Regions from separate parts of the Lysinibacillus sp. Bpr_S20 genome, predicted to be linked through region 3. Evidence: predicted binding sites of a transcription regulator. Region 3 holds the regulator's gene; each other region holds the start of a gene.
The links. The regulator LexA, encoded in region 3, represses DNA repair genes until DNA is damaged. The targets are predictions, from matches to a motif close to CGAACATATGTTCG.

Region 1 (8,295 bases), on a different contig from region 3:
AAATCGTAGCAAAACTACAAAAAGCGCTACCATTTAAAGATCGTACACCTGAGGAAATCCCTGCTGTTCTTCCGCAACAGCATCCACAAAATGATTATGTACGCGAGCAGCAGGATATGAAGCAAGGAAAGCTGCATATTGGCTTTAGTACACCTGTACGATTTGGCGATGCTGATTTCGCCAAGATGCAAATCTTTAACGGCGTGTTCGGTGGGTATCCTCATGCAAAATTATTTATGAATGTTCGTGAAAAGGAAAGTTTAGCCTACTATGCGTCAAGCTCATATGCATCACATTATGGCTTAGTCTTTGTTGTATCTGGGATAGAACCTAAAAATGAAGAAAAAGCACTATCATTAATTAAAGAACAACTTGCTGTTATGCAAGCAGGTGATATTACAGATTTGGAAATTGAGCAAACAAAGGCAATGCTAACGAATCAGCTAAAAGAAGCATTAGACTCTGCCCGTGGACAAATAGAAATTTTTGACCAATATAAAGATTTACCCGAAGAGTTCTCTGTTGAAGCTTGGGCAAATAAATGGAAAGCTGTGACAAAGGAAAATATTGTTGAAATGGCGAAGCAAGTACAGCTAGAGGCGGTCTATTTCTTATGTGGAAAGGAGCAAGCCGCGCAATGAAAACTATTGAATTCAAACAATTAGATGAAACATTGTATTACGAAAAATTAGAGAATGGCTTAGATGTCTATATTTTACCAAAAAAAGGTTTTTCTAAAACATTTGTAACGTTCACCACTAAGTATGGTTCTGTTGATCGTACATTTGTACCGCTTGGTGATACGGAAAGCATAACAGTGCCAGATGGTATTGCCCACTTTTTAGAACATAAAATGTTTGAAAAAGAAGATGGAGATGTCTTCCAAAAATTTAGTGAATTCGGCGCTTCAGCCAATGCCTTTACATCATTTACACGTACTGCATATTTATTTTCTTCGACGGACAATATTTATAACAGCACAGAAACATTATTAAATTTCGTTCAAGAGCCTTACTTTACAGAAGCTACAGTTAATAAGGAGAAGGGCATTATTGGTCAGGAAATTACGATGTACGACGATCAACCAGATTGGCGCCTATACTTTGGCACAATCGAAAATATGTATCATAATCACCCAGTAAAAATTGATATCGCTGGTACGATAGAATCGATTGATGGCATTACTGCGGACCATTTATATACGTGCTACAACACATTTTATCATCCGTCCAATATGTTATTGTTTGTCATTGGCGCAGTAGATCCTAATGAAATGATGACGTTTATTCGTGACAATCAAGGCAAAAAAGAATTCCCTGAACCAACGCCGATTCAACGCTTCTTCGAAAAAGAGCCGACAGATGTTGCTATCAAAGAACGTGAGTTGCATATGGATGTACAAAAGCCTAAGGTCTATATCGGCTTAAAAGCAAAAGAAACAAATCTTTCTGGTCGTGACATGTTAAAACATGAGCTATCTGTTCAAATTGCACTTGAACTTATTTTTGGACGTACATCTAAATTTTATGAGCATGTTTATGATGATGGCTTAATCGATGAAACGTATGCATTTGATTTCACGTTAGAAAATGGCTTTGGTTTTGCTATGATTGGCTCAGATTCTACAGATCCGGCTGCATTAGAGAAAGCTATTAAGGATGAATTAGCAAAGCATGATGGAAATGCACAATTTGAAAATGCTGATTTAGAACGAGTAAAACGTAAAAAAATTGGTTTCTTCCTACGTGCACTGAACTCTATTGAATTTATTGCCAACCAATTTACACGTTATTCGTTTAATGATATGAATTTGTTCGATGTTGTGCCTGTACTAGAAGAACTAACGATTGAAGATTTGAAAAAAGCATTTTCTTCTATTCAAGGTGAATCTCAACAAACAGTCTTTAAAATTTTACCTACAGAGAAGGGCGTACAGTGAAAAAGTTTGCCCTCGTGTTAGGTGCATCGGGTGAGATTGGTCGTGCTATTTGTCAAAGTCTGGCAGAAGACGGTTGGTCCATCTACATACACTATTCAAATAATGAAAAAGCAGCACAGACTTTATACTGCTCCCTTTCAGAAAGCTTCCCTGCACAGGAGTTTTTACTTGTACAGGGAGACTTTTCAAAATCGTCTGGGGCACAATTGCTAGCATCGCAAATTTTTAATGTACAAGCAATTGTCTTTGCCAATGGTCAAGCACATTATGCGCTGCTTGAAGATACTACGGTGGAGGATATGGATGCTTTATGGCGTGTCCATGTGCAAAATCCAATGCGTCTGACGGCATTACTGTCATCAAAGCTTCGCGCTCATGATGTTAGCTATGTGCTGTTTATCGGTTCGATTTGGGGTGAAGCTGGATCGGCTGGCGAAGCACTTTACGCCACTGTGAAGGGCGCCCAGCATGCTTTTGTAAAGTCCTATGCGAAAGAAGCAGCGCTGTCACGTATTCGTGTTAATGCCATTGCACCTGGCTTTATTAATACCTCGATGAACAGTCATCTGAGTGAAGAGGAGCTTGACTATATTTTAGAGGACATTCCGCTAGGTATCATTGGACAAACAACGGATGTTGCCGAAATGGTAAGTTTTTATCTTTCTGGAAAAGCAGATTATGTAACAGGACAAATTATTCGATTAAACGGTGGCTGGTACATATAAAATTCTTTTTTGCACATACTACATGTGTAAAGGAGGAGAAACATATGACTATTTTAGAAAACTGGCAAAAGTGGACATCATTTTTAGGTCAAAATGTTATGCGAGCAGAATCAAGCGGTATGCCAACGAAAATGATCCAAGAAGCTGCTGTACAAATTGGAGAATATTTGGCGACAAATGTCGATCCTAAAAATGAACAAGAGCGAGTTTTGTCGGATTTATGGAGCGTTGCCTCTGAAGAAGAAAAACATTCATTGGCGAATTGTGTCGTTAAACTTGTGCAAAATAAGCATGTACAGTAAAAAAAGAGGAGAACCTTTCTCCTCTTTTTTTCTGTATAAAAAATAATTTCCACGTTGAAAAGGGAACGTATGTAAGCCTATTTTGTACGTTCGAAAAAAAAATAGTAAGTTTTTAAAAATAACGCCATAATTCCATGTATTCTAACTTTCCATTACATAAAAAATCAGCTATGATGGAACTTATAAAGGATTTTTTACGTTAACTAATAGGAAGGGAACGAGTGTGTTTGAGCGATTGGTACTTTGAATATGAAATTCAGGTGAATCGCCCTGGATTATTAGGAGATATTGCTTCACTTTTAGGGATGCTTCGTGTCAATATTATTTCAATTAATGGTGTCGATGAGGATCGACGTGGTATGTTAGTGCATACAGACAACGATGAGACAATTGAGCGTTTTCGTACAATTGTTTCGACAATGGAACATATTAACGTGACCAAATTTCGACAACCTAAACTTCGTGATCGATTAGCCATTAGGCACGGTCGTTATATTCCTCGAGATGCAGATGAAAAAAATACCTTCCGCTTCGTACGAGATGAACTTGGTATTTTAGTTGATTTTATGGCTGAGCTATTTAAAAAAGAAGGGCATAAGCTCATTGGGATACGTGGAATGCCTCGTGTTGGAAAAACTGAATCGATTGTGGCGGCTAGTGTATGTGCCAATAAAAAATGGATTTTTTTATCATCTACAATGATTAAGCAGACTGTTCGCAATAAACTCGCTGGCGATGAATTCAGTGACAATAATATTTTTATATTAGATGGCATTGTGACACGTCGTTCATCAGATGAGCGACATTTGCAACTAGTACGTGAAATGATGAGTATGCCTTCCATTAAGGTCGTCGAGCATCCAGACATGTTTGTTCAGCATTCAGAATATAGGATAGAGGATTTTGATTATATCATTGAATTGCGTCATCACCCAGATGAAGAAATTACGTATGAAATAATAGAAAAAAACCATGTGATGTCAGAATCCAATTCATTTGGTGGATTTAATTTTTAATTTGATATTAAAGTAGGTGTTATTAGTGGCAGAATTAGGGACTCGACTGAAAGAAGCGAGACTGTCTAAAGGCTACAGCTTAGACGATTTACAAGAAATAACAAAGATTCAAAAGCGTTATTTAATAGGTATTGAAGAAGGTAACTATTCAATAATGCCTGGTTCATTTTATGTACGAGCTTTTATTAAACAATATGCCGACGCTGTTGGTTTGGACGCAGAGGAAATTTTAGAAACTTATAAAAATGAGCTACCAGGTACTCCAAACAATCAAGTAAGTCAATCGATGACGAATAGTCCAAGTAGAAGAAAAGTTTCAAAGGGCCCTTCAACTAGAATGATGGAGGCAATGCCGAAAATAATCGTTGGTTTATTTATCATTGTCATTATTGTGGTCATTTGGGTGCTTATGCAGAATAGAAATAGTGCAGGGCCAAATGATACAGACGGTACAAATCCATCAGAAATGCAATATGATACAAATATTAAACCAATAGATACAGAAAAAGAGAAAGAAAAAGAGCAAAAGAAAGCTCAAACAAATGACAAACAAAACTCAACAGATTCCAAAGATTCAGAAAAACCTGATGAAAAGCAAACTGATGAGGCTAAGCAATCCATTTCAGCTGGAGCTATTGAAGCGGATGGTGCTACAACTTCTTATACGTTAACAGGTACCGATACATTTAAAATACGTATTGAGGTTTCCGGTCCTACATTCATCGGTATTCGAAACCAGCAGCAACAAGAAGTACTACCAGATACTCGTGTATATAATGCAGGAGAAGTAGTAGAATTCGATGCAACCTCTCAAAATTACGCCCGTATCCGTTTAGGTGATTCATCGCAAGCTAAAGTATACATTAATGACGAGCCTTTAACGTATGCACAGCAAATTGTAACGCAAAACATCGTCATCAATTTCAATAAAGAGTAGTAGTCATCTAGTGATGACTACTTTCTTTCATCATGAAAGGTGTTAGAAAAATGAACATTCCAAATAAAATTACCATCTCTCGAATCTTACTTATTCCGTTCTTTGTCATTGTTATGATGTTTGATTTTGGCTGGGGAACAATGTCGCTATTCGGTGCGACGATGCCAGTTCATCATTTTGTAGGTGCACTTATTTTTATTATTGCCTCAACGACTGATTGGGTGGATGGTTTTTATGCACGTAAGTATAATCTTGTCACAACATTTGGTAAATTTTTAGATCCACTTGCTGACAAATTACTAGTTTCTGCAGCGTTTATTTTAATGGTACAGCTTGAAATGGCGCCTGCCTGGGTCATCATAATTATTATTAGCCGTGAGTTTGCAGTAACTGGCCTTCGTTTGATATTGGCAGGTGAAGGAGAAGTAGTTGCAGCCAACCAGCTTGGTAAAATTAAAACGTGGGCTCAAATTGTGGCGATCGGAGCCGCACTTTTACACAATACAATCTTTATACTTATTGGTATTCCATTTGATGCAATTATGCTTTATATTGCCTTGTTCTTTACACTATGGTCTGGATGGGATTATTTCTATCTAAATCGCCGTGTCTTACTTGAGTCTAAATAAGAGAGGTCTTGAGGAACATGAATGCTGAAATTCTTGCTGTTGGCTCAGAGTTATTGCTTGGTCAGATTTCGAACACAAATGCAAGATTTATTTCTAGTCAATTGTCCGAATTAGGGATAAACGTGTATTATCATACGGTTGTAGGAGATAATGCACAACGTTTAGAAGAGGCTATTTCCATTGCAGAGTCTCGTGCTGATTTAATCATTTTATCTGGAGGGCTTGGTCCTACAAAGGATGATTTAACGAAGGAAACAATTGCGCGTCATCTTGACGTTACTCTCGATTTTGATGCTACCGCACTGTCTACTATTGAGCAGTTTTTTGCAAAACGAGGGCGTCCAATGACGGATAATAATCGTAAACAGGCTTTAATACTAGCAGGTAGTGAGGTGCTTGCAAACCATCACGGTATGGCACCTGGCATGATCGTAACAAAGGATGAGCGTACGTATATTTTGCTTCCAGGGCCACCAAAAGAGCTTGAGCCAATGTTCCAGTTTGAAGCAAAGCCAAAGCTTAGTGCGATGTTAAACGCTGGAGGGGTTATACAATCACATGTTATGCGTTTTTATGGTATTGGAGAGGCAGAGCTTGAAGTACGTGTTCAAAATATTTTAGATTCGCAAACTAACCCAACAGTTGCGCCACTTGCTTCTGACGGTGAGGTTACATTGCGTGTAACTGCCAAAGCAGAAACTGAGCAAGAAGCGCAGCAGCTTATAGCTGCAAAGGTAGCAGAGATCCAAGCGCTTGTAGGAGATTATCAATACGGTATGGATGATGATTCACTTGCCTCTAAAACAGTAGAAATGTTACTAGATAATAAGTTAACAATTTCTGCGGCTGAAAGTTTAACAGCGGGATTATTTCAGTCAGAACTTGCCGAAATACCTGGTGTAGGGGATGCCCTTGTGGGTGGCGTTGTGACGTATACAGAAGAGGCTAAGATAAAGCAGCTTGGTATTTCTAAAGAATTACTAACGACACATGGGATTGTCAGCAGTGAATGTGCAGCAGCTATGGCTAGTGCTGTACGTGAAAAGTTTGATACGAATATTGGTGTCGGATTAACAGGTGCTGCAGGTCCTACAGCCCATGATCATCAGCCAGTGGGGACGGTTTGGATTGGTATTGCCATTGGCGATGAGAAACCGATAACATATTTACTTCATTTATCGGGCATGCGTAATACCAATCGACTGCGCGCAGCTAAATTTACTTGTCATTATTTAATGCAGCTTTTGGCAGAAAGAGGCTTTAAAAAAAGTTAATCAATTCTGCCCTGGCATGGTATTGGTTCATCATCAAAAGATATGGATGACTTTTGTTAAAAGTCTACTTTTAAATAAGTTGATTGGAGTGGAGATTGGGCGACTCCTCGGGGATTAGCGTCACAGATGAGACCCTGGAGCGAGCAGCGCGAGTGAAGCGGCTCATCGGACGCCCCCAGGAAAGCGCCTAATCGGAACGGAAATCAACCACACGTTTTGTTGATGATCCATAATATAGTTAAAAATAGAAATTTGGGTAATGGAAAGTTACCCAAATTTTTATTTTTGAAGGAAAACGAATAAACGTTCGCTTTTTTCTTGCGTCTTCTCTTAAAAACAAGTATAGTAGAGATAGAGAAAAACAGTGAACAGTTTTCGAAGGAGGAAAATGAATGAGTGATCGTAAAGCTGCCTTAGAACAGGCGTTAAAACAAATTGAAAAGAATTTTGGTAAAGGTTCTATCATGAAACTTGGCGAAAAGACTGACTTAGAAATCGCTACATCTTCAAGTGGTTCGCTAGCACTTGATGCTGCATTAGGTGTTGGTGGTTACCCACGTGGACGTATTATTGAAGTATACGGCCCTGAATCATCAGGTAAAACAACTGTTGCTCTTCATGCCATTGCAGAGGTGCAGGCAAATGGTGGACAAGCAGCGTTTATCGATGCTGAGCATGCGTTAGATCCAATCTATGCACAAAAATTGGGCGTTAATATTGATGAGCTTCTATTATCTCAACCAGATACAGGGGAACAAGCGCTTGAAATTGCAGAAGCATTAGTACGTAGTGGTGCTATCGATATCATCGTTATCGACTCAGTAGCAGCATTAGTTCCGAAAGCGGAAATCGAGGGGGATATGGGTGATTCGCATGTTGGTTTACAAGCGCGTTTAATGTCGCAGGCGTTACGTAAACTTTCAGGTGCGATCAACAAATCAAAAACGATTGCTATTTTCATTAACCAAGTACGTGAGAAAATCGGTGTTATGTTCGGGAACCCAGAAACAACACCTGGTGGACGTGCGCTTAAATTCTACAGCTCCGTTCGTTTAGAAGTACGTCGTGCAGAAGCTATTAAACAAGGCAATGACATTATGGGTAACCGTACAAAAATTAAAATTGTGAAAAATAAAGTAGCACCACCATTCCGTACAGCTGAGGTGGATATTATGTACGGTGAAGGAATTTCAAAAGAGGGCGAAACAGTCGATTTAGGTGTTGAATTAGACATCGTTCAAAAAAGCGGTTCTTGGTATGCTTACGGTGATGAGCGCCTAGGTCAAGGTCGTGAAAATGCGAAACAGTATTTAAAAGAAAATCCAGCGGTACTGGATGACATCGCAAATAAAATCCGTGCTTCTTACGGCATTGCATCTTCATCATACACAATTGCTGCTCATGATGATGAGGAAGAAATGGATGATGAATTAAAGCTTCTTCTTGAGGATGAATAATATAAATGCATTGTTC
Region 2 (8,295 bases), on a different contig from region 3:
AATTAATTTCAATTGCTATAGGTGCTTATTATTATAAAGGTTCTAGCTGCACAAATGTAATTTTAAAGGAATCTGAAACATATGGAAATGTTGATGTTTTTACTGATTACAATGAAAAAGTTACTTCAATTAGTCTTGTATTTTTAAGTGATACTATTACAGATTTACTGAATGAAAAATACGCTTAATAATCATAGGTGATTTTAAAGAATAAATTAAATGAAACCAATATATTATTAAAATAGAGGAGTGGTTAAATGGAAGAAGATAAGTTTGCTGCGACTTCAGGTACAAGTAAAAGTCTAAAAGAATCATTAAACGAACTATCTAGAGCTTTAATGGAAGTATATAAAAATGAAGAAACTAATCCGATTAATTTAGGTTTCACGATGGAAGAATATATTGAAATGACAGAAGTAATGAACACTAAAACTGAAAAGAAAAGTAATGGATTTCTTGAAGGTAAGAAAACGAATATGATATTAGGGAAACGAAAGTGAGAAAATTAATTATGCAGGAGATGAGATACTATGAGCGTTTATTTATGCCATATAGACAATATTCATAAGATTTCAAAAGGATTTGGAGGAACACTTCATAGAATTGAATTTAATAATGTAGATGATATTTTAAAAGTAATGAAACAGCATAAATATAATGGTGAATTCATTGAAGATAAATTTGGTAACAAGCTAGATATTGATTTAAGAGAAGTCTGCTCCAAATGATTTAAGTAATATCATGCTTTTATAAAGATAAAGAGGAGTGAAGATGATGAGCGGTTTTTATTCCAAAGCGGTTGTTGAAATTACGGTTGGTACAATGGGTGCGAATACTAATGATTTTGTTTCATCTGTACAAGTAGAAAAACGACTTGTTGAACTAGACACAACAAAAAGAAATATTCAAAGTGCTATAGAGTTTATCGAGAATGAAGAAATGGTATTAAGAATGCTTATTAAAAGCAAATCTAATTAAATGAGTAAATACATAAAGGGGAATTTAAATGAAGTATACTGACGGTAATTTATTGCATAATAAACAGCTAATTGAAGAAAAACTTATTCAAGCATACGAAGAATTAAAGTTGTATTGTAAATTTCATGATCAAGAATTAATATCTCTTCAAGATTTCATGAATACAGTGGAACGAGTTAGATTGAGTACTGTGCATAACTTTGACGAATCATTGCAAATTGTACTAAATGATTTAATGCCGTACAGATACTCATATTAAATAATACTAAACTTTTATGAAAGGTGAAAACAGTATATGAAATACAGAAGACTAAAATTGTTAGCTAGGTTCAAATATAAAAAGAAATTAAATGATTATGATTTAAATACAATTAAAATTATGATGAAATTTGAATCACCGATTATAGTTGGAAGCAAAGAACAGATTAAGATGTATCATAATTTAAAGCAATATTATAAGAAATGGTATGTTAAGTAAAAGAGACTTTTTATTGAAATCTAAATGGGGGGTGTATTAAGTGGAACATCCTGATACAAAGTATATTAAAATATCCAATGATTTAAGAGATATGATAAAAGAAGTTGATGAATTAAGAAAGGACTACGTCAAACTTAATCAAAGATACAACCAATCAATAATGTTACTAAATTTCGTAATGAAACAAATCAAAGAGATCGATTTTAATGTAACTGATTTATTAAAAGATAAAGATCTGTTAATTGATTGTGTAATGTTGACAAACCATCTAGATGAGCAAAATAAACTGTACTATGATTTTACGAAATTAAATACTGAACAATGATTTGGATTAATTGTGAAAAATACATATTAAAGGATTGGTAAAATGAAAGTGGATTACATTTCAGATTTACATTTAGATTTTCATATTCTACATGATGGGAATTATGAAAAATGGGAAAATAAAACTCAATTATTTTTAGAAAAGTTATTACCAGATACAAAAGGAGAAGTACTAGTTATTGCAGGTGATTTATCGCATTATAACATTCAATCTAAGTGGTGCTTAGAATACTTTTCAAAGCAGTATGAGCATGTATTCTTTGTATTAGGAAATCACGATTACTATTTAGTTTCAAATGGACAGCGTGATAAATACAAGAAGAAAAGTAAAGAGCGTGAATATGAATTAATGACTTTGATTGACACATTGACAAATGTAACAATGCTTACAGATTTCAAAGTTTTTAATTATAAGAATTTAAAGTTTGCAGGATCAACTTCATGGTATCCACTTACAGATTTTAATGATGTCAATTTCTTCAACACGATATCGAATGATTCACGCTTAATTAATGGGATGGATATAGGAAATGAAAATTATCATGAAGGTTTGGCGTATGAAAATATGGAAGAAGTAGATGTATTAATAACACATGTACCTTCTATTTTAATTAACAGTCATCATAAATATGGCAGCTCATCATGTTATTTAAATGAATTAAAGCAGATTAAGGCAAAGCACAATATATTCGGTCACTGTCACGAACAAAGCGTGTACGATAAAGCAGGAATTAAATTTTATATTAATGCTTTAGGTTATCCGAATGAATGGTTAAATCATATGAATCCACTTGAATACAGTAAGGAAGAACGTCAGAAGTTTGCGCTAGAGTGGAATACGATTAAGTCATTTGAAATTAAATAAGAGGTGAATTAAATGAAAAAGTGTAAGAAGTGTGGAGAAAAAATGGTTGCTACTGGTGATATTATTGTGCTAGCAGATGGATATGAACTTGAAGAATTTAAGTGTAAGAAATGCAAAAATGAAGTTAAATAATATTGGATTTTTATTAAAAGAAATGAGGTGTTTCATGATTAAATTACTTCTATCTAGAATTAAACTTTATCGTAAATTAAAAGGTGGAAAATGGTGCGGTGTCATGACATTTACTGATGGCAATCAAATTGTTTATTGGAAGAGAGAAGATGACTTGAGAGATGAAAATTATAGTGTCTTTAGTGTAGAAGAATACTAATTAATACAGTCATTTTATTTAATGATAGGAGGCTCTTGAATGTTTAAAGGATTTGATTGGTCAGAATTAGGTGAGAAATGGAGAATTGAAATTCCAGATAAACTAAAAGTAACACGTATAGAATTCTTTCAGAAATTAGATGTTGAATTAACAGATAAAGATGCGATATTCCTAGAATTAATTATACAATTCATTAATAAACATATGGATTTCGAAACTATGAAATTAGATGTTGGTATTAAACAAGACATGATTGATTTTATGAATGCCTATGTTGAGTCTAATCAGAATAACGATGAAAATGAAATTGTTAAAGCTATTATGAAGTCTAATGATAATACTATGTATTATTGGTTTACTAATAACTTATCCTACTTATGGAATTAGTGAATCATAACCAATAAAGATTAAGGAAAGGGATGAGTTTTAAATTGGAATGTGTAATATGTGAGAACTTTATAGAAAAAGAGTCAGATGCACTATATAACTATGTAGGTGATATCTATTGTAATGAATGTATGGAATCTGAAGAAAGTAGATGAATTAATTACATAAAAACAAAGTATTATAAAAAGCTAGAAGGTGAATGTATGAGGACTTTTGGCGAATTGGTAAGTGAAATCGAAAAATTAGAAAATAGAAATAAAGAAATTTCAAAAAGAATTGAATTACTTTCACTAGACGATTCACTTGAATCTAGACGTAAACGTAATCAATTACTATCCAACGAAAATAAATCAATTTTAGTAAATCAAGTCGTCGATCAAGTTAAACGAGAAATGGTTGATAAAGTACAAAATAGAATTTCAGTAAGTAAAGAAAAAGTAACTGAAATTAACCACGGTTTTACTTTAAACGAAGAATTACAAATAAAAATTATACTTTGGATGATGTCGAAGTTCGATAATGAATACATTCAGTCTAGATTAGAAAATAAGTTAATCAGTTATAGAAAAGGGTGGTAGTAAGATGGAGTACTTTAAAGAAGATAACGATGAATACTTTGAAGAGGATATAGAAAAAGCAATATTTGAAACATACTACATACATGATAGAGATATGGACGAATTAATAAAGGTATTAGAATTTGTATTGGGAAAATGTAAAGCAATAAATGATCTTTAAATAAAACGAGACTATTATTGTAAATAAAATTATATTAAAAGAAGGTGTAAATTTGGATTCTAGATATTATCAAAATAAGCGTAAAGCTGAACAAAAACAAAGAGATATAGCTAAATATAGTCCAGTTAGAAGGGTTTATACTCCTAGAGACGCAGAATACTGGAATGATGATCTAGAAGAATCCTATGTAAGCACATTTAAAAAAGACGAAGATTATATGAGTGATTATCAGAAAAAAGAATGGAATGATATGTTTCCTGTAGTGTTTTCAGTAGGGATGGTAGTTGGTTGTACTGTAGTTGTTATTTTTATGTTAATTATATTGAGTATATTTACAGGTTTATAAGTTGTCCATATAAAATTGATGTAATACACATAGGGAGAGATTAATGCATGGTCAATCATTTTATTGGTACTAAAAGGCAAATGAAAGTAAAAGATATTATTGATAACATCACAAGAATCATTATGCTGCCAATCACATTTCCATTATTTATTCTAAGGTGGTTAGCATACAACGTAGAGGAGATAATGTTCGGGTTAGATAAATATGTTTATGAGCCTATAGTGGATAAGATTTCAACTTTAGTAGCTAAGAAATTTTAATTACATAGTCATCCGAAAAAGGGTTAACAGTAGGAGAGTGACAAACCAGTAACCCTGCTCTCTATTATGAGAAACACCCAAGCATGTGAATGTTGTACGCTGTTAGGTCACTCGTTTTATCAACTAAGTAACATATTATATAGATGAAAGGAATAGATAAATGAGCGAATATACAACAATAAGACGTACCTTTATTAAAGGTGATCTAGTAATTACGTATTCAAATCCATCTTTGCAACCATTTAGAGAAGACAAATTAGTTAATAAAGATAATGGAATAATGTATTTTTACTACGATATTGATGTTTTGTATAAAGGCAAAGTTCTTTTAAATAGCAGAACGCACGATTTTCCGAAAGTGAAACAGTTAGGTGAGATAATTAGATCACTATTATCTGAGGATAATTACATTGAAGAATGGAAAACAGGAAGTAAGGATAGTTTTCACAGAATTGATTACTACAAAAGAATTAAATTTGAAGAGATATTCGAGAGAGAATATGGATATGTATTTGAAGCTGAGAAATGTGTTGTAAAACAAGCTAATGAAACAGATTACAAAACATATAAATATTATTATATGAGCATAACAGAACCTAACGTAGTAATGAATCGTTGGAAAGATGAGAGTGTAAGAACAGCAATTAGAGTTACTATGAGTGAAGAAGATTTATTAAGATTAAAGACGGTAGCTGAATCGTTTATGGAAGCAAGTATAGAAGGTTATAATTCTTATGATTTACCAAGACATCTTGAATGGTTAGAAGAGCATCTAGAGTACAAGGAAGATTAAATTGTTTTATAAAATGAGAATATTAATAAATTAGAACAGGAGTAATACCATGTATAACAAATATGGATGGAAGTTAGAAATAGGTAGTTGTGATAAAGGAACAGTACTATTTGGTGCTAATTTCAACACTAATGACGAATGGGGATCAGATGAACGTGAAACATATATTTGTCTGTACTTATTCAAGAAAGTTATTACTTTAGGGAAATATCATTATATGACAAACAGATATTAAAATACATAAAAGATGGTGAAATATGAATGGTTGAAGTACCACATAGAATTATCATTAGCACATACATATGAGAACGCTAGATATGATAAGAAGGAAGAAATTAAAGCAGAGGTGTATGAGGATTTACTGTACTTCATTGAAGGTTTAGAAAACATTAATAAGGAGGTTCGTCATGACACTAGAATTTGCAGTAGACCATGATCATAAATTACAAGCCTTAATGAGAAAAGCCATGTTAGATGAAAAATATAAATACTACTTTTATTCATCTTACTTTAGGTATGATATTGATGTACCAAGAGATAGTTGGAATCATTTACAGATGGTCAGCGTGAAAGGCAATGAAATTGTAGGATTACTAGGTGCTTATATTGACAGGGAGACTCGAAATGTTACTGATTTATATGCGATTAATTTTCACGATATAAATTATACTTTTTCAAAAGACTTTAGAAGTTTTCTAACAGACCTGTTTGACAAATTTTACTTTAATAAAATTAGTTTTAAAGTAATTAAAGGTAATGAAGCTGAAAAAATGTACGACAAATACATAGAGAAATACAACGGAAGAGTAGTTGGTTATAGAAAAAACGAAGTAATGTTATTAGATGGTAAGTACTATGATGATAAAATTTATGAAATCACAAGAAATGAATACTTAAAATTTAAAAATACATAAGAAAATATTCGATAAAAAGATGGGAGATGGGTACTGTGTTTGGAAAATCATTTAATTCAGTAGCGATTAATGGTAAAACAGTGAATGTGAAAGGTAATAATATTTCAGTAATTAATAATAAGATTTATGTTGATGGTAAAGTCATTGAGACAGGTAATTTATCAGGTGATGTACATATTATTGTAGATGGAAGTATAAACAAATTAGAAACAGATTCTTCTGCAACAATTAAAGGTGATGTTTTAGGGGATGTTAAAGGTGGGACATCTATTACATGCCAAAATATTAAAGGTTCAGTTAAAGCAGGAACTTCAGTAAGCTGCGGTAACGTTGGCGGAGATGTAAAAGCAGGTACAAGCATTTCGATGAAACGTTAAATAATAGTTATCTTTTATTTAGTGAAATACATATTTAAAATTGAATATAAAGTGAGTGTAAAGAAGTTATTTGTATTTTAACTCTAATTTTTCTTGCCTAAAATGGAACGTTAGTTCTATAATAAATACAAACAAACGTTCCGTTTTAGGTGAGGAGTGCTAAAAGTGATAAAAGACAGAGGAAGTCAAAAATGGACAGCGATGATGTTGCCTGAGCATTTAGTTGAAATAAGAAAGTGGAAACAAGAGCAATTTTACGATAAAAAGCGTGAATTAACTGAGTGGGAAATAGAGGAGATTGAACAAACTATACAACGTGCTTTTAAAATGCAAAAACTGATTACTTTAACACTATGGAACAATAATCATCTACAAGACAAGTCTGGTCTAGTTACAGGCATTGATCCGTATAAAAAGGAACTACTACTGGATACAGACATTTCTGTAAAACGTATTTCATTTTACGATATCCAAGACGCAAAGTTGGTGGACGCTGATGATTAGACCAGAGGATCGTAATGATGTGTATGATTATATAAAATTAGACATGGCTATTCGTTCCTTGCAACATGATTATTCATCACTTGAAAAGTTAAAAATGTCAAAAGTTTATTTAAATATTATAGATAAATTGTTAAAAGACTTGAGAAACGATTTTTACAATAAGAAACGTATGCTTGCCAAGAAAAATATTGAGATAGTGAAGTGGATAAATGTAAGTGAATATTTTAGTGATGTCATTATTAAAACAGGTGGGGAAGATGAAATATTGAACTATGCCAAGCAAGCACTTAAGTCTCATACTGAAGATCTAATACAACGATATTTAAATAAATGATATTAAAACAACTTATTTACCATTCATACCTTGTATTTCTTGTATTTTTACACTTTCATTCATGAGATAATGGTAAATAAGGAGATGATATAATGATATTTACTCCAATTAAACCAATGCTTTTGCATATGGGTAACAATGATGAAATAATAGATAATCCTGAATGGATTTATGATATAAAATGGGATGGTTGGCGCATCCTTTTGCATAAACAAGGAGACAAAGTAGAAGCTTATACTCGTCATGGGAATAATGTAACTGCTAAATTTCCAGAATTACAAGCTGCAGGACAATCAATTCATGAACATGAAGCAATTATTGATTGTGAAGGTGTAGTTTTACGGAATGGTATATCTATATTTGATGATTTTGCATATCGAGGTAGACTTTCAAATAAAGAGAAAATTGAACAAGCTATGTTAACTCATCCTACTACATTTATTGCTTTTGATGTGTTAGCGACAGATGAATCTGTTATGAGTAAACCATTAGTGGAACGAAAAGAAATACTATCATCAATAATCGAACCTTCGAATAATTTGTTGATCACACCTTCTGTAGTGGGCAATGGTAATGATATCTTTAAGTTAACAAAGGATAAAGGTATGGAAGGTATTGTAGGAAAGCGAAGTGATTCTACTTACAAAACTAACCATCGTTCGCATA
Region 3 (8,295 bases):
CAGCTCATTTTCTTTTATGATTACACTCGCTTTAAGCTTTATAATTCATGAGCCAACACCATTTTTCAGCATAGATCATGCTAGTTTGATCATGCCAGGAATATATCTCCTGATTATTTATCTATATGCAAGACGTCCAAAAGAGACACTGACATCCTTTGAAAAATTTATGAAAGAAATGTTTATGGTAGATATTGTGGCAGTTCTGACGACTGGTTATTTCTTAGCCTATATCGGAAAGCTCGATGTAACGTACTTTGCAGGTGTTGGTCATATTCCACATCTAATGTGTATTATCCTAGCTTTACTTTTTACAGGATCACTTTTAGTGTCAACAAAATACAAAGGGCGTGCATTAACACCTGTCCTTAGTGTATTTTTCATTCTTTTTACACTAATGCTTGAAGTTATTCCGTATAATATGCAGGGTATCGAGTGGTTAAATATAGTAACGAGAATCGTCTATATCGCTGTTATCGTAGCAATTATGATTGATTTACTGATGAAGGGACGCATTTATCAGACCTATCATGCGCAAATGGAGAAGTTACTAGACCCGATCGTAAGTGCAAGTGTTGTATTTACGATGATATCCATTTGGGGTCTCATATCACAGCTTTCCTACAACAGTTTGCTTGATTGGAAACTAAGCATTGCCTTCACAACGATTACATTATTCCTAACAGCCAGTATTTCACTATGGCTTAGCACCGTGCGTGACTTACGAACATTACGCATGACAGGTCTTGTCATCTTAGTCTTTGCGTTTATTAAGCTTATATTCTTTGATTTGTCAGCACTAGACTTACTAATACGGGCTGTTCTATTTATCACGATCGGTGGGATAGGGTTGCTGTTGTCGGGTAGGTTGTTAAGGAAATAAAACAGAGTTATTTAGAGTATCATTCAATTACGATACTCTAAATAACTCTTTATTGTTTAATAGCATTGTATACATCGAATATTGAGGTAAATGGAAGTTTAGATTATGATAGATAATAAAGAGTGGTTAGAATATTTGTAATTATTAGTATAATGAATAGAACCTGAATTAACGGTAGAGCCTCAAAATACATGCGCTTCGAATACAGCATTATTTGTAATAACATTTAGCTGTTCTTGCGTATCCGTACGAGTAACGACGTTTGATAATGAAGGACAACCATAAATTTAGGCCTAAGCAAAAAGTCGAATCCAGACGCAATACTTTAAATGTATGAGCGTCTATTAGTATAGGAGGACCTGAAATGGAAATTGCTTATACAGTTACAGTTTTAATACTTGGGTTCGTTCTTGGCTCATTTTTTAATGTCGTTGGCTTACGTGTGCCGTTGAAGGAGTCCATTGTCCATCCACCATCGCATTGCACTTCTTGTAAAAGGCAGTTGACAGCGCTTGATTTGGTGCCTGTTTTGTCTTATGTATTTTTAGGTGGAAAATGTCGTAGCTGTGGACAAAAAATTTCTTGGATGTATCCATTGATGGAACTTATCACGGGCGTATTATTTGCATTTGCTTATTGGCAATTAGGCTTTAGTGCAGAATTTTTCGTAGCGCTTTTATTCATTTCATTATTAGTCATTATTGTTGTGTCGGATTTTGCTTATATGCTTATTCCCGATAAGGTGTTATTATTCTTTTTACCATTGCTAGTTTTTGGACGAGTGATCTCTCCTTTGTCTCCATGGTGGGACAGTATAGTAGGTGCTGTAGTGGGTTTTAGCATATTGTATTGTATAGCTGTTCTATCAAAAGGTGGAATGGGTGGAGGCGATATTAAATTATTCATTTTACTTGGTCTCGTACTCGGTTCAATACATACAATTCTTACACTGTTTATAGCTGCTGTGATTGGTATGATTGTTGGAATCGTTGTGTTAAAGGTAAGCGGACAAGGAAGAAAAACGCCTATACCCTTCGGACCTTCTATTGCTGTAGCTGCTATTATTATCTATTTCTATGGGGATGCGTTGATGAATTGGTATCTCGGTTTTTGGTAATTAATCGTGGGGGATTCCTTCAATATAGTCTTCCCTAAATAAGCTTTTACAGGTAGTTCCAAAGATATGATCATGGAGGAGATATGATGAAACCAATTATCGGTATAACGGCTTTTGCGGAGGATGATTTGTCCTCAAGATTAAATGCTGCTTATAGCAAAAGTATAATTGAAGCTGGGGGTGTCCCACTTATAATTCCGCTTGGGGTGGAAGAGGATGTAGCGCAAGTTTTATCGTTGACAGACGGATTATTACTATCGGGTGGCTATGATGTACACCCATTCCTTTTTAACGCAGAACCTACACCAAAATTAGGGAAGGTTCATCCAGAACGAGATTCAGTGGAGCTTGCTTTAATGAACGCGGCCAAAATTCGCAAAATGCCGATTCTAGGAATCTGTCGAGGGCTTCAAATACTAAATGTTGCATTTGGAGGCACGCTCTATCAGGATATTGAAAGTGAATATCATAGCAGAAAATTAATAAAGCACACGCAACAGGCAGCACGAGGCATTACAACACATTATGTAAATTTAACACCTGATACATTATTAAAGACGATTATTGAGGAAGAAAAAATAGCTGTAAATTCATTTCATCATCAGGCCATAAACGTAGTAGCAGAAAAATTGAAAGTGGTAGCGAAATCAAGCGATGGCATTGTTGAAGCGGTAGTACACGAAGATTTACCATTTTGTCTAGCAGTACAGTGGCATCCTGAAGAGCTAGCTATTGCAGGAGATGAAGGTTCAAAGAAACTATTTGCTGCATTTGTAAAGGCAAGTTTGAAGTTTAAGGTAGAGGCATAAAAGAGGATTTAGAAGTAGCAGAGAATGAAAATATTTGTAAAAAATGGGGTAAAAGCATTATATCAGCCAAACGAGAGTCAACTAACTTTTGTTCATGACAGTCTAAAATATTCAATTCGTATGGAAAGTGAAATAACACAAGATTTCACCATGCAGGATTTGCTTGAAATGGCTAATTCAATGTTTTAAAGGCTATCACCATAACGTGTGGTTGATTTCCGTTCCGGCTGGGCGCTTTGTAGCTGCCGCTTTGCTTTCGCACAGATAAAACATTTGTAGCTGCCGCTTTGCTTTCGCACAGATAAAACATTTGTAGCTGCCGCTTTGCTTTTGCTACAGAAAACATTTGTTGCTGTCGCTTCGCTTTCGCACAGATAAAACATTGCCGCTGCCGCTTTGCTTTCGCGCAGAGCTTCCTGGGGGCGTCCGATGAGCCTTCGTTCCCCTATCGCTGATCCCCAAGGAGTCCGCCCAGCCTCCACTCCAATCAACGTATATACATGTAGTACGTTTTTACAAATGTCAACCTCAACTTTTCGTGGATGAGCTATAAACCCTAAGTGTAGGAATCCATTTTAAAGTGGGTTCTTTTTTAGTGTAAATAGCACTCAAAACATAAGAAAAAGAGGAATATGCCCATCTGTGAACATAATATCCTCTTGTTATATTTTAATATTGAGATACTTTTAATGTACACGACGATAAAGACCTACAACATGTCCCAAAATAGAAACTTGGTCTACGATAATTGGCTCCATTGTTACATTTTCAGGCTGTAAACGAAAATGATTTTTTTCCTTGAAGAAACGTTTTACAGTTGCCTCATTTTCCTCAGTCATTGCTACGACAATATCACCGTTATCAGCAGTAGCTTTTTGTTTAACAATCACTAAATCCCCGTCTAAGATGCCAGCTTCAATCATTGATTCACCCATAATTTCTAGCATGAATAATTGATCTTCACTTGTACCATAAATATCTGGTAGCGGGAAATATTCATCGATATTCTCAACAGCAGTTATCGGAGAACCTGCAGTAACCTTCCCGACTAGTGGGACATGTATAACTTGTTGCTTTTGAATAGAATCCTCAGGTTCTAAAATTTCAATTGCACGGGGTTTAGTTGGATCGCGTCGAATTAAGCCCTTTTGCTCTAAACGAGCTAAATGTCCATGAACTGTTGAGCTTGAAGCAAGTCCAACTGCTTCACCAATCTCGCGGACAGATGGTGGATACCCCTTTGAGCGCACTTCTTCTTTAATGAATTCTAATATGGCCTCTTGTCTTTTCGAAACTTTTTTCATAATTGCTCACCTCTTTTTTAATCATTCTACTTATTAATAGTATAACAGAATGCGAACACTTAAGCAAACATAGGTTCGAAAAGTGTTTGACAAAAACATTTGTTCGTATTATTATGAGAACATATATTCCGAACAAACATTCTCGAAAAGGGGTTATAAACATGAACTGGTTAAAGAAAAATCCACATATTACAACTTTATTAGGAGCTTGTCTACTTTTTGCAGCATACCTTTTTATAACAGACCCAGGTGATGTAACGTACACAGAAATTGAAATCGCACATGGTGATAGCTTATGGTCGTTAGCCGAACAGTACCGTGGTAAAATGAAAACGGATGAATGGATTAAGCTTGTAAAGGCGGAAAATGAATTAACGAACGTACAAATTATTGCGGGTAAATCCATAGTAATCCCAGTAGTAGGTGACCAACCTTACCCTATAAATTCAATTGAAATTGCGAGAAACGAAAAATGATAAATAATCAACAATCGGCTGTTGTCTATTGCCGTGTGAGTACAGAAAAAGAGACACAACATTCCTCGTTAGAGCGTCAGCAGGATGAGTTGATGCGCTATGCTAAAGAACAAGGTTACGTAGTTAAACATGTTTTTAAGGACAAACATAGCGGCTATGATGTAGAACGTGAGGGTCTGCTAGAAATGCTCGATTTCATAAAAGAAAAAGAAATAAATGCATTATTTGTGCAGGATGAAACACGTTTAGGACGTGGAAATGCTCGAATGGCAGTGTTGCACTTATTGCAGAAAACTGAAACGGATGTTTTTTCGATGCGAGATGCGGGACCTTTACAATTAAATGAAATGGATACGATGCTCCTAGAAATTTTAGCAATTGTTGAAGAGTATCAGCGCAGAATCCATAATGCTAAAATACGTCGTGGTATGCGTCGTGCCGTTGAAAATGGCTATCGCCCTGAAAATAATTTATCTAACCGTGGAAATCCAAACGGTCAGGAACGTAAGGATGTACCTGTGGAGGAAATTGTCAACCTGCGTAATCGAGGCTTTACCTTTGAGGAAATTGCTATGACTCTTAGAGGTCTGGGCTTTGATGTAAGCAAAGCTACAGTCCATAGGAGATATCGGGAACATCAAAAGGGAATCGAATCAATAAAGTAACGTTTTAATCAGTGGGCGTTTCATCGTCCTACTGATTTTTTGTATGTTTAAAGGTCTAGACAAAGATAAAGGACCGAGCAGGAACGAGTCGAGAGACGAATACCATTATCGCAATGATAAAGAACTGTTTCCAATAGAAAAAAAGAGAAGTAGTGATTTTTCTACCTCTCTTTCTCGTATTTTCTCTTTACCCACAAAATTGAGTTGATTCAATCAATCTCTTAAGCCCATTCCTCATCTAAGGCAGCATAATAGTATTCATCCCACCACTCATCCTTGTATGGGATGCATTTTTTAAAATAACCTTCGCGTCTCATACCGATTTTCTCCATCACTCGATAGGATGGGATATTTTCTGGCTGGCATGTGGCAATAATTCTATGAAGTTTCATTTCATTAAATCCGTAGTCCAGTATAGCTTTTGCCGCTTCAGAGGCGTATCCGTTATTGTAATAGTTCGGATTTAAAACCCAGCCAATCTCATAAGTATGATCACCAAAATATTGATGGAAGGCAATATGACCAATCACAGTATTTTCGCTTTGTAAAATAACAGGATAGTGTTTTGCTTTTTCACCGCTATTTTCAGAAACAAACTTTTTTGCTGCTTCCTCATTAAAAACGCCCTCTGGAATATACTTCATCACATCTGGATTTGACGTATATTCATAGACAGCTTGCCAATCTTGAATTTCAAATTCTCTTATTACTAGTCTGTTTGTTTTGATAAACATTTCTCTTTCCCCCAAGTAATGAAAATTTCAAACCTTTATAAAAATATTATAGAGTATTATTCTTATTAATCAGCTCATTAATCTTTTTATTCATTTTTTTTACTTCAGATTGGTTATATAAATAAAATAACAGCCAAACAAGAGTAAAAAGCAAAACGCTAAAGAATAGCATTAATATAGTTATTGCTATAGATGATGTTGGAAGCCAATTTAAAAATAGCGCAACAACAATAAAAGTACTTATAGTAATTGAAAAATGGATACCTGTTTGTAATAAAAAAGTTAAACGTTCTACTTGATAAATATAGGATGGTAATACACAAGCAAGCCCCACAATAATTGAACCTATAGCTTGTTGTATAAAGTTAGCTGTAGTAGCTTTAAAAAAAATATTTCCAAAAATCCAAGAACCAAAAAGATTAATAAATACAAAAACTGTACAGCCCATACTTACACCAAACGCTACATTTTTAAAAAAATGCATCTATCTTAAACCCCCAAACGCTTTTTAAATTGCTTTCGATAATTACGAGAAATAACTTCTTTAATTCCTAAAACTAGCTCAATTTCCATTGTTCCGTTAAATGAAGCTTCGATATTTTTGACTTTTGCTAGATTAATAATTGCAGATTTAGAAATCCGTATAAAATTATTCCCTAATTGTCGCTCTAATTCATATAAAGGTTTGTTCACAATGAGTCGATTATTTTCTTCATCATATAAAGCTAATTCTCTTCCTTCGGTTCGAATAACAATTATTGAATTTGGATCAACGATATATGTTTTATTATTTGCTATTCCTGTTAAAATTTGTTCTTCTTGCTCTTGTTGTAATAAAGAAATAGCAGCTTGTATCGTAGGAGTAAGTTTTGCTGTACAAATTGTTACATGCGGCTCTTCATACTCTGAATCTATTTGTACCTCTATTTTCAGCTTTATCACCTCCCAAAAAAATTATAGCATATACAGCATTTTGGAAAATGCAGGTCATGCTTTGTAAAAGGCAACTTACACAATCATAACAACATGTTACGCCAAACGTATTGTTGGCATATTTTGCGTTCGTTATATTGAGTTCAGGTAAGATGTACTGCAAACGAAATAGAGGTCTAAACAAAATTGGGGCATGAATTTTTCGGAAAAATGAGTATTCGGCAAGTTCATGGTTAGGAGGCTAGGGCTATTATGAATGGATTAACTACTTCAAGTGAAAGAAATAAAACTAGTTGGATACTAGTATGTATTTCAACGATGCTCACAGCAAGTATAATCTTTTGGTATTTTAATAATCCTGAAGGTTTTATTGAAAATGGAATTGGCTTTAGGACAGATGTATTTTCGAATATATTTATTTGGATTTTTGCGCTTTTTATTTTAATGGGATACATTGCTTATACATGCATTGCAATACCTTTCGTAAAAGCACACTTATTTACTATTTCTTGGCTTAAAGTAATTGGAGTATGGGCTGCTATTGTGGGAGGGATAGTGGAAGAAGTTATATTTAGACATTTACTTATGGAATACTTATTAACTATTGGAGCTTCAGACGTAATGCAAATACTAATTTCGGGGATACTCTTTGGAATTGCTCACGGTCTATGGGTACTTTTGAAAGGGGATTGGAAGTTTGCTTTACCTGCTATTATAAGTACCACAATTTTGGGAAGTCTTCTCGCAATGCTTTATATTATGGCTGGAAGAAGTACATTTGCACCAATCTTAGCTCATATTTTGATTAACATGTTTATTGAACCATGGCTAATGTTATCTGCTGTTTCTGGAAAATGGGCTAGTAAATAAAGAACAATTTGATAATGTATATATACTTTAGAAACGTATAGCCATGACAGCGTGTCAGGCTAGTTATATGCCTTAACTTGCACCTTTTATAAGAAGGTGTTTTTTTATTTCCTGACGAGTGAGTATCGAATGAGGTATCAAAAGTTTGATTTTCCCTACACTATGTTTGTTAAAGAATAAACTGATACGAGAAAGGTTGGTATAACTGCATTCTAAGGGAAAACATGCTATACTTTGCATACCATATTCATTATGATATGTATTGAAAGGTGTGTAATTATGTTATCAAAAGAAAAAATTAACCGAATCAATGAACTTTCTGCTAAGGCTAAAAGTGGTACTTTAACAGAGGCAGAGGCGAAGGAACGAACAGCGCTTCGTAAGGAATATCTAGATACATTTAGAGCGACGATGCGTGATACAATTGAAAACGTAAAAGTGGTAGATGCAGAAGGAAATGATGTTACACCAGAAAAAGTGAAACAAGCGAAAAAAAATAAATTT
Region 4 (8,295 bases), on a different contig from region 3:
CGCAGGGCCGCTAGTCATGCGCACATTGACATTCATTTCATTAGCAATAACAGCCGCTAATGTAGTTTTACCAAGTCCAGGCGGTCCATATAACAGCACATGATCTAAACTTTCCTGACGAAGCTTTGCCGCTTCAATGAAAATTTGTAAATTTTCCTTTACTTTATGCTGACCAATGTATTGGGCTAATCTTTGTGGACGCAAAGATAATTCAAACTGTTCATCATAGCTACCTGCTTCACTAGCCATCATACGTTCAGACATGTACTTCCCCCCCTTTCACTATTTTAACTTTAATAGCAATTGTAAAGCTTGCTTCATAAATGCATCTGTTGTTTCAAGCTTGTCGTTTTCTTCAAGCTGTGGACGAATTTTTTCTAATTCTTTTTCAGAATAACCAAGTGCCATTAAGGCAAGAATCGCTTCTTCAAGCTCATGTTTAAATGGATTTACACCAAATAACGGTAGCTCATCTTCTGTACTAGGTAACTCTATAGTCTCCAATAACCCGCCAAGTTTACCTTTTAAATCTAAAATCATTTGACGTGCCGTTTTCTTACCCACACCTGGAAATTTTACTAAAAACGATTCATCCTCACGCTCAATTGCACTTATAACTTGTTGTGGGTTCCCAGTAGCTAAAATTGCAAGCGCACCCTTTGGTCCAATTCCTGACACTAAAATAAGTTTACGGAATAGCTCTCGTTGGTCTAAATTCGGAAAGCCATATAACACTTGTGCATCCTCACGTACATGCAAGTGAACAAAAATTTGTTGTTCAAGGGGTGATGTCCTAAACGCAAATGGATTTGGTGTATTCAGCTGCCAGCCAATCCCTTGCTGTTCAAGGACGATATACTCAGGAGTTACACGCTTTACTTGTCCTTTTAAATAATCATACATTCTATATTCCCTCACAATCATCGTCTTCGATTATAGCATATTACGAACGAATGCTCGACTATAAGAAATAACACAACTCGTCGTCCACATACAAAAATGACCGCCAAAAGACGGTCATTTCTTTATCATTTTATCAATATCGTACCACAGTTTTGGCCAATATGTGAGAGCTCTTTTTGTAAATGGCACTAAATAATCTAAAAATATCATCTGTTGATCTAATGGCAAATCTACTGCAAAAAGCCATTCACGTAATAGCTCATTTGGATATTTTAAACGATGTAGTTTTCTTTTATCTAATCTTTTCAGCTCTGGTAGCTCGGCAAATATTTTACCAAGGTCATAATCAACAGCCGGCAATACTCGATGCAACCATAAGATGTATTCATCATCCGCTTCCCCAAGGTGAGCCAAATCAAAATCTATTAAACGTAAATGCCCATCTGAGCACCATAAAAAATTATGATGTACGACATCGCCATGTAAAAGCGTTATTTCTTTTTCAGGTAGGTCTTCCAGTGCGATTAGCTGTAACGATTTTTCACTATAATGTGAAATTTGATTAATTTCTTCTTTTGTTAAAAATGCACGAAATTCATTCCGTCTGCTTTTAAAGCGCATATGACGCATTTGCCATTTTAAAAGCTGTGAATAGGTGTGCAAACCTGGAACTCGCTGCCAAGCAATTTTTTTATGTGTATCATGTAATGTATTTAATAGTTTGAGTGATTCCTTTCGATCCTTTTTATGTGCAAAATTAGCACTATGACTGCCTTCTTGCCAATCTTGCACGATTAAATACTCATCATCACTTTTCATTAAAGGTAAAATCAGCGAGGGTTCCAGATGGCCAAGCTGTCTATGAATAGCCCTTACCTTTTCTGCTATTTCTATCTGTTTTGCTCGTTTCACAAAATAAATATTGGATTGATATTTATACTTCCAAATATTCGGCTTTACTTCTTCAATTATATACGCTTTTTCACCATCGATAAGGCGTCATCCCGCCTGGGTAAAAGTGCGGTGACATCCATGGTCCTACCGAATGTTGCATATGGGAATGTGGCATATGGCAATGTGATGGACACGGCGGTGGGCATGGTGGCGGACAGAAACATTGGTCCATTTGCCAAGTCGGCATCATGACTGGCTGTGCATGACAACCACATGGCTGTTCCATTTCCGGCATCATTTCCGGCATAGGTTGAAATTCTGGATTCATAGGGAAGAATGGAGATGTACTAGATTCTAAAAACTCCTCCGCCCCAGCAACTTTTTCACATCCCATATCACATGTTGGTTGTTCTGGCATCGTATACGCCTCAACTTGCGGTTCCATAGGCATCGGCATTGGCATTGGCATCGGCCAATACATATGATGATGTACTGGCTGATGGCAGCTAGCACAATGTGGTACTGCCGGCATTTGTGGCATGATAAAAATCGGTTGCGGCATTGGTGCTGGTGGTGGCGCCTCCGGTTGGGCTACAGGCTGTGGTTGTGGTTGAATTTGAATTGGAGATACAGTTTGCTCTACACTTGGCATGACAACGTTTTGATTCCAGCTAAGCTCAACAGGCGCTGGCTGAGGCATCGGCATCGGCATTGGATAAGGAATTGGAATCATCTGTGGTTCTGGCATTGGTGGTGGTGGTACAATAATTGGTGGCGGCATCGGTCTCTGTACCTCTTTTTCTTTAACATGCCTTGTAGGTGACTCCTTGTGCATATGTTCTTTATGCATGTGTTCCTTGTGGCCCTCTCTGTGGCCTTCTCTATGCCCTTCTCTATGTCCTTCTCTATGCCCTTCTCTATGCATTCCCCAATCTGTTTCTCGATGATGTTCTCTATGTGGTTCTCTATGCGGTTCTTTGTTTATTTTTTCAGGTAGGATAATTTCCATGCCCGGTACAATATAATCCGGATTAGCAAGATGGGCATTAAGCCGCTTTAAATCTTCAAACGAAACTCCGTACTCTTTCGCTATCTTCCACAACGTGTCTCCCTTTTGGACAATATGAATACGCAATTTTTTCCTCCCTTCCTCTCTTCGTATCATATGTTCAATGTTTCATTTGGATACAAAAATTTCACGCAGTTGGAAATGCTTCATGGTACACTAGGTTTTAAGGAAAACTGCTTCCTTTATTACTCGCAGAGGTGATCTCTTATGAAAAAAATGTTAGGCGAAGAACGCCGACTGCAACTCCTAGCGCAATTAAAACAAAGCACAGCACCTATTACAGGGACGGACCTAGCTAAATTCGCTAATGTTTCCAGACAAGTCATTGTCAATGATATGACATTGTTAAAGGCTAGAAATGAACCTATTATCGCAACTAGCCAAGGATATCTCTATATGCACCAGGAACAATTACATCATGCTGTTGAACGTACAATTCCTTGCTTCCACACTGCAGAGGATGCAGAAGACGAACTTATAACAATCGTTGATTGCGGTGGTACAGTAAAAAATGTGATTGTTGAACATCCAATTTACGGGGACATCACCGCATCGATTATGATTTCTAACCGTCATGAGGTAAAAAAATTTATTCAGCGTGTCAACGAAACACAAGCAAGTTATTTATCTGATCTAACAGGTGGTACACATCTCCATGTTATTTCTGCCCCTTCTGTTGAAATTTTAGATTTAATTGAGCTTACTTTAGAAAAAAAAGGTTATTTAGTTGTAGATCAATAACGTGTAAAACCAAATATTTCATGTAGCTGCTAGCCCTTCACGGGGACTAGCAGTTTTCTATTTATTCGAAGAGGCTGATTTCATTTGTTCCATATTCATGTGGAGCATACTATTGCCATTTCTAAAAAAAAGCTATCCACGTTAAATGGATAGCTTCAGAGTTAGAGAAATCTTTTTCGTTGTGAAGGTGTTGGCAATAAACATTTTTCTTTTCGCCCAAAAAGACGATATCTATTTTTAGCAAATAGTCGATACATTTTATTTCGCATAGCTGGAGGAATAAGGATGAAAATATAGCAGACAGGCCAAATACTATCTAACCTCTTACAGATTTTAAGTGCTGCTGTGGATTCAAAATATACCTTTCCATGCTCAATTAATATGACACTATCAATATTTTCTGGTACTTCGTATTGTGCAAGTAATGCCTGCCCACTATCACTTTGGATGGACGCAAATTGAAAATATGCTGCCTGATCATATTTGATAATAAATTGCACACTACGATCACAGAAATTGCACACCCCGTCAAACAAAATAATGCCGCCCACAATGATTCCTCCTAGCCACTTATATTACTCATCCGACGTTAGATAAGTAAAGTATGTACCAAGCGACTTCACCTTGCAACCAAGAGCAGCTAGTTCCTCCATAGCCCCACGCATCATAGGCTCCTTTTCATCTGCCAATACATCAATCATAAAGAAATAATCGCCTAAGCCCGTTTTTAAAGGTCGTGATTCGATTTTACTTAAATTGAGCTGTCGCCATGCAAATACTGATAACACTTGATGTAATGCCCCTGAACGATCCGTTGGCAGTGTAATCATGAATGTAGTCTTTGCCTGTCCTTCTGATAATTCTTGCGGCAATCGTCTATTTTGCTTAGATAATACGAAGAAGCGTGTATGGTTAAAATGGAAATCATGAATATTAGGTTGAACGATTTCTAAGCCATATTTATCGGCTGCCGCTGCATTTCCAACCGCAGCAATGCACTCGTTTGGATTTTCAGATACAAATTTAGCAGCTGCTGCTGTTGATGTCGTTTGATGTAACGGAGCATGGCTGAAACGATAAAATAAGTATTTATGACATTGAGCTAGCGCATGTGGATGTGAATAAACACCTGTAATCGATTCCCACTTCTCCTTTTGCGCTTTATTGACCATTAAATGCTGTTGTATTTTTAACAGAAGCTCACCTGTCACATATAGGGTCGCCTCATGAAATAAATAATCGAGCGTTAACGATACAGAGCCTTCTAAAGCATTTTCCAGTGGTACAACTGCTAGATCTACCTTTCCCTCTGCTACTGCCTCAATACATTCTGGTATTGTAGAACAAGGGACAAGCCACTCGTTCGGAAAGGTTGCCTTTGTTGCTAAGTATGTAAATGATGCCTCCGGTCCTAAATATCCAATTCGTTTTTCCCATTGTTGCTCTGTCATTACTTTACCTCCTTCACTACAACTTGTAGCTTTTTATTTTATATTAAAATTCCAAGTGTGTTTATTAACCATTTTTATCCACCCTAACTCTAATCAACTTATACACATGACAACGTTCTAACAAATGGTATCCTTAAATTTCACTAATGGAAAGATTCAGAATTCTCAACCCATGAAAATCACTTTGAATTGCATTCCTTCTCTTCGGTTATAGAATAAGGAGCTGTCCCATGAAGCGATATCATACCACTACATAGGACTGCTCCTTTTGAGCTATTTACATTCTATTTAAAATTCAAGCTTGCTTTTAGTCATTACAATGCACCAGAACTAATTACTTCTGCTGACTCGACAAAATCTAAACGTTTGAGTTGCTGTATTAAATCATCAAGTTCACATGTCATACTAGTGACATCTAATGACAATGTAACATTAGCACGTCCTTGAATCGGTATTGTTTGATGGATAGTCAGTATATTGCAATGCGTATTTGTTACTGTTTCTAAAAGCTTTGCAAGTGTTCCTTTACGGTCCTGAAGCTGTAAAAAGACTGTTAAAATGCGTTCCTGCACAATTGAATGAAAAGGAAATACAGCATCACGATATTTGTAAAACGCACTACGCGATAAATCCACCTGCTTTACCGCATCCCAAATGGAAGATACCGAACCACTTGAAAGTAAGTGTTTCGCCTCCAAAGTTTTTTGCATAGCATCCGTTAAAACATCTTCACGAACTAAATAATATCGCTGATTCGCAACATTCTTCATACGCTTCCCCCTAAAACTCTTGTCTTAATCGACAAATTCAAATTCAAACTCTTGCAGACGAACTGTATCGCCATCTTGAGCTCCATGTTCGCGTAGAGCCTCATCCACACCCATTGCACGTAATTGACGAGCAAATCGACGAATACCATCTTCACGGCTAAAGTCAGTCATTTTAAATAGGCGTTCAATTGCGTAACCACTAATAATAAATGCACCATCATCATCACGAGTAATGACGAAATCTTCACCTTTTGCTTCATGTTTGTACATGACTGTTGCTTCGGATTGCTCCTCTATATCATCATATAGTGGGAATTCAGGTGTTACTTCAAGTAAATCAGCTATAGCAAATAGTAATTCTTTTAAACCTTGACGTGAAACAGCTGATATCGGGAAAATTTGAATATCTTCTCCCACTTTTTTGCGGAATTCCTCTAATTTTTCTTCTGCATCAGGCATATCCATTTTATTGGCAACAACAATTTGTGGACGCTCTGTTAAACGAAGATTATATTGCTTTAACTCTTCATTAATCGTTAAATAATCCTCGTACGGATCGCGGCCTTCCATTCCTGACATATCAATAACATGGACAATAACACGCGTACGTTCAATATGTCGTAAAAACTGATGACCTAATCCTACCCCTTGGTGTGCCCCTTCAATAAGACCAGGTAAATCTGCCATCGCAAAGCTTCGATGATCATCTGTTTCAATCATTCCTAAATTAGGGACAATTGTTGTAAAGTGATAGGCGCCAATTTTTGGCTTCGCAGCAGAAACAACAGATAAAAGTGTTGATTTACCAACACTTGGGAAACCTACTAGTCCTACATCTGCTAAAACTTTCAACTCTAATATAACATTTAATTCTTGTCCTGGCTCACCTTTTTCAGAAAGCTCTGGCGCTGGATTTGCTGGTGTTGCGAAGCGAGAATTTCCTCGTCCACCACGGCCAGCTTTTGCGATAATCGCTTGTTGGCCATGCTCGACTAAATCGGCTATAACAGCACCTGTTTCTTCGTTCATTACGACTGTGCCTGGTGGTACTTTAACGATTAAATCGTCTGCGCGTTTACCATGCATTCCTTTACTCATACCATGCTCACCACGGTCAGCCTTGAAATGGCGTTTGTAGCGGAAATCCATTAATGTTCGTAAGCCCTCTTCCACTTCAAACACTACGTTACCACCATGTCCACCATCACCACCAGCTGGACCACCATTCGGTACATATTTTTCTCGGCGGAAGGCAACCATTCCATCTCCACCGTCGCCACCTTTAACATAAATCTTTACGTGATCGACAAACATTTAGTTCACTCCCTATTTGCATTCATGACATATTGCCAGCGCGTCTTCGTCTGTTCAATTGTTCGAATGTCTAATTGTTTCAAACCTTTTTCGGTGAATGCATCAGCACTCCATAGACCATTTAACGTGAATGTCACGGCAAATGTATGATCGTCAACACGTACATCGAGCCCTAAACTCTGCTCTGTAAATGGATCTAATGTATCATAAACATGCATAACTGTTTTGTTTAAATAGTCTACAACTTCCGTATCAATAGTATTTGTAACAGATTTTTTGATCTCACCACTTATCTTCATCGGTAATGAAGGATAGCGCCAGCCAGCTGTTTGCAGCCATTCTATTGTTTTCGGTAATTGTAGACGATTAAGGATAGAAAGCACTTGCATTTGCTCTGAATACTCTTGAATAAGTTTTTTTGATTCATCAATTCTACCTAAATCTAAATTCATGCGAATAAGCTGAAGCTGATTCACATAATCATGATTTGCAAAACGTAATACCTCACTAATGGTTAGTGATTGATTGTTCATCCCATTCACTCCAATAAAGTTATCTTTACTAGTATAACAAGTTTTGCTGTATTTTTCCCTTAATTCTTCAATCAATTATACCTCGGCAAAATTGCGCCACGAATCGGCTTTATGCTTAGGCCCGCAAATGTTTTTTTGTGCGAAAGCGCAGTGCTAACGTAGCGGCAGCAATCGATATTTTTTTGTTGTTGCTTTCACACAGATAAAAATCGTGTTGTTTTCGCTACAGAAAACAATTGCTGTAAGAAGTTGAAATTTAGCCAAAAAAAGGACTGCAATAAATGCAGTCCTCCGCTTTATGTTATCTTATAAAAGATTAAGCTTCTTGTGTTGCTGGGTATACAGATACTTGTTTGCGATCGCGACCTAAGCGTTCGAATTTTACAACGCCGTCAACTTTAGCAAATAGTGTATCGTCACCACCGCGACCTACGTTTGTACCTGGGTAAATTTTTGTACCGCGTTGACGGTAAAGAATTGAACCACCAGTTACGAATTGGCCATCAGCACGTTTAGCACCAAGTCGTTTTGACTCAGAGTCACGTCCGTTTTTAGTAGAACCTACACCTTTTTTAGATGCGAAAAGTTGAAGGTCTAATGCTAATAATAATTTCATCGTG

Region 1: a site for LexA is predicted at 7,119-7,132, ahead of recA (recombinase RecA). Genes of this name have one in related genera too.
Region 2: a site for LexA is predicted at 6,920-6,933, ahead of MWJ95_RS10115 (YolD-like family protein). Genes of this name have one in related genera too.
Region 4: a site for LexA is predicted at 947-960, ahead of ruvA (Holliday junction branch migration protein RuvA). Genes of this name have one in related genera too.

The regions. Positions count from the first base shown of each region.
Region 1 covers NZ_JALNLQ010000015.1:28,363-36,657, reverse strand. The annotation lists gene yfmF (EF-P 5-aminopentanol modification-associated protein YfmF) at 1-641, shown strand, start outside; gene yfmH (EF-P 5-aminopentanol modification-associated protein YfmH) at 638-1,939, shown strand; gene ymfI (elongation factor P 5-aminopentanone reductase) at 1,936-2,664, shown strand; gene MWJ95_RS22695 (DUF3243 domain-containing protein) at 2,709-2,966, shown strand; gene MWJ95_RS22690 (DUF3388 domain-containing protein) at 3,194-3,982, shown strand; gene MWJ95_RS22685 (helix-turn-helix domain-containing protein) at 3,999-4,919, shown strand; gene pgsA (CDP-diacylglycerol--glycerol-3-phosphate 3-phosphatidyltransferase) at 4,970-5,548, shown strand; gene MWJ95_RS22675 (competence/damage-inducible protein A) at 5,566-6,822, shown strand; gene recA (recombinase RecA) at 7,215-8,279, shown strand.
Region 2 covers NZ_JALNLQ010000003.1:436,138-444,432, reverse strand. The annotation lists gene MWJ95_RS10190 (hypothetical protein) at 1-188, shown strand, start outside; gene MWJ95_RS10185 (hypothetical protein) at 258-500, shown strand; gene MWJ95_RS10180 (hypothetical protein) at 531-728, shown strand; gene MWJ95_RS10175 (hypothetical protein) at 772-978, shown strand; gene MWJ95_RS10170 (hypothetical protein) at 1,007-1,237, shown strand; gene MWJ95_RS10165 (hypothetical protein) at 1,497-1,781, shown strand; gene MWJ95_RS10160 (metallophosphoesterase family protein) at 1,824-2,645, shown strand; gene MWJ95_RS10155 (hypothetical protein) at 2,812-2,976, shown strand; gene MWJ95_RS10150 (hypothetical protein) at 3,016-3,363, shown strand; gene MWJ95_RS10145 (hypothetical protein) at 3,567-3,941, shown strand; gene MWJ95_RS10140 (hypothetical protein) at 3,946-4,101, shown strand; gene MWJ95_RS10135 (hypothetical protein) at 4,154-4,447, shown strand; gene MWJ95_RS10130 (hypothetical protein) at 4,868-5,500, shown strand; gene MWJ95_RS10125 (hypothetical protein) at 5,908-6,414, shown strand; gene MWJ95_RS10120 (hypothetical protein) at 6,450-6,791, shown strand; gene MWJ95_RS10115 (YolD-like family protein) at 6,957-7,295, shown strand; gene MWJ95_RS10110 (YhjD family protein) at 7,288-7,629, shown strand; gene MWJ95_RS10105 (ATP-dependent DNA ligase) at 7,722-8,295, shown strand, end outside.
Region 3 covers NZ_JALNLQ010000010.1:128,438-136,732, reverse strand. The annotation lists gene MWJ95_RS20315 (DUF2339 domain-containing protein) at 1-883, shown strand, start outside; gene MWJ95_RS20310 (prepilin peptidase) at 1,248-2,000, shown strand; gene MWJ95_RS20305 (gamma-glutamyl-gamma-aminobutyrate hydrolase family protein) at 2,084-2,809, shown strand; gene MWJ95_RS20300 (hypothetical protein) at 2,834-2,998, shown strand; gene lexA (transcriptional repressor LexA) at 3,496-4,113, opposite strand; gene yneA (cell division suppressor protein YneA) at 4,275-4,589, shown strand; gene MWJ95_RS20285 (YneB family resolvase-like protein) at 4,586-5,254, shown strand; gene MWJ95_RS20280 (GNAT family N-acetyltransferase) at 5,476-5,988, opposite strand; gene MWJ95_RS20275 (DUF3021 domain-containing protein) at 6,035-6,472, opposite strand; gene MWJ95_RS20270 (LytTR family DNA-binding domain-containing protein) at 6,478-6,930, opposite strand; gene MWJ95_RS20265 (CPBP family intramembrane glutamic endopeptidase) at 7,174-7,791, shown strand; gene MWJ95_RS20260 (DUF896 domain-containing protein) at 8,071-8,295, shown strand, end outside.
Region 4 covers NZ_JALNLQ010000004.1:353,940-362,234, reverse strand. The annotation lists gene ruvB (Holliday junction branch migration DNA helicase RuvB) at 1-264, opposite strand, end outside; gene ruvA (Holliday junction branch migration protein RuvA) at 283-903, opposite strand; gene MWJ95_RS12755 (phosphotransferase) at 1,018-1,815, opposite strand; gene MWJ95_RS24495 (LysM peptidoglycan-binding domain-containing protein) at 1,886-2,932, opposite strand; gene MWJ95_RS12745 (transcription repressor NadR) at 3,074-3,607, shown strand; gene MWJ95_RS12740 (thiol-disulfide oxidoreductase DCC family protein) at 3,769-4,158, opposite strand; gene pheA (prephenate dehydratase) at 4,183-5,058, opposite strand; gene MWJ95_RS12730 (ACT domain-containing protein) at 5,373-5,828, opposite strand; gene obgE (GTPase ObgE) at 5,853-7,142, opposite strand; gene MWJ95_RS12720 (Spo0B domain-containing protein) at 7,148-7,675, opposite strand; gene rpmA (50S ribosomal protein L27) at 7,992-8,291, opposite strand; gene MWJ95_RS12710 (ribosomal-processing cysteine protease Prp) at 8,288-8,295, opposite strand, start outside.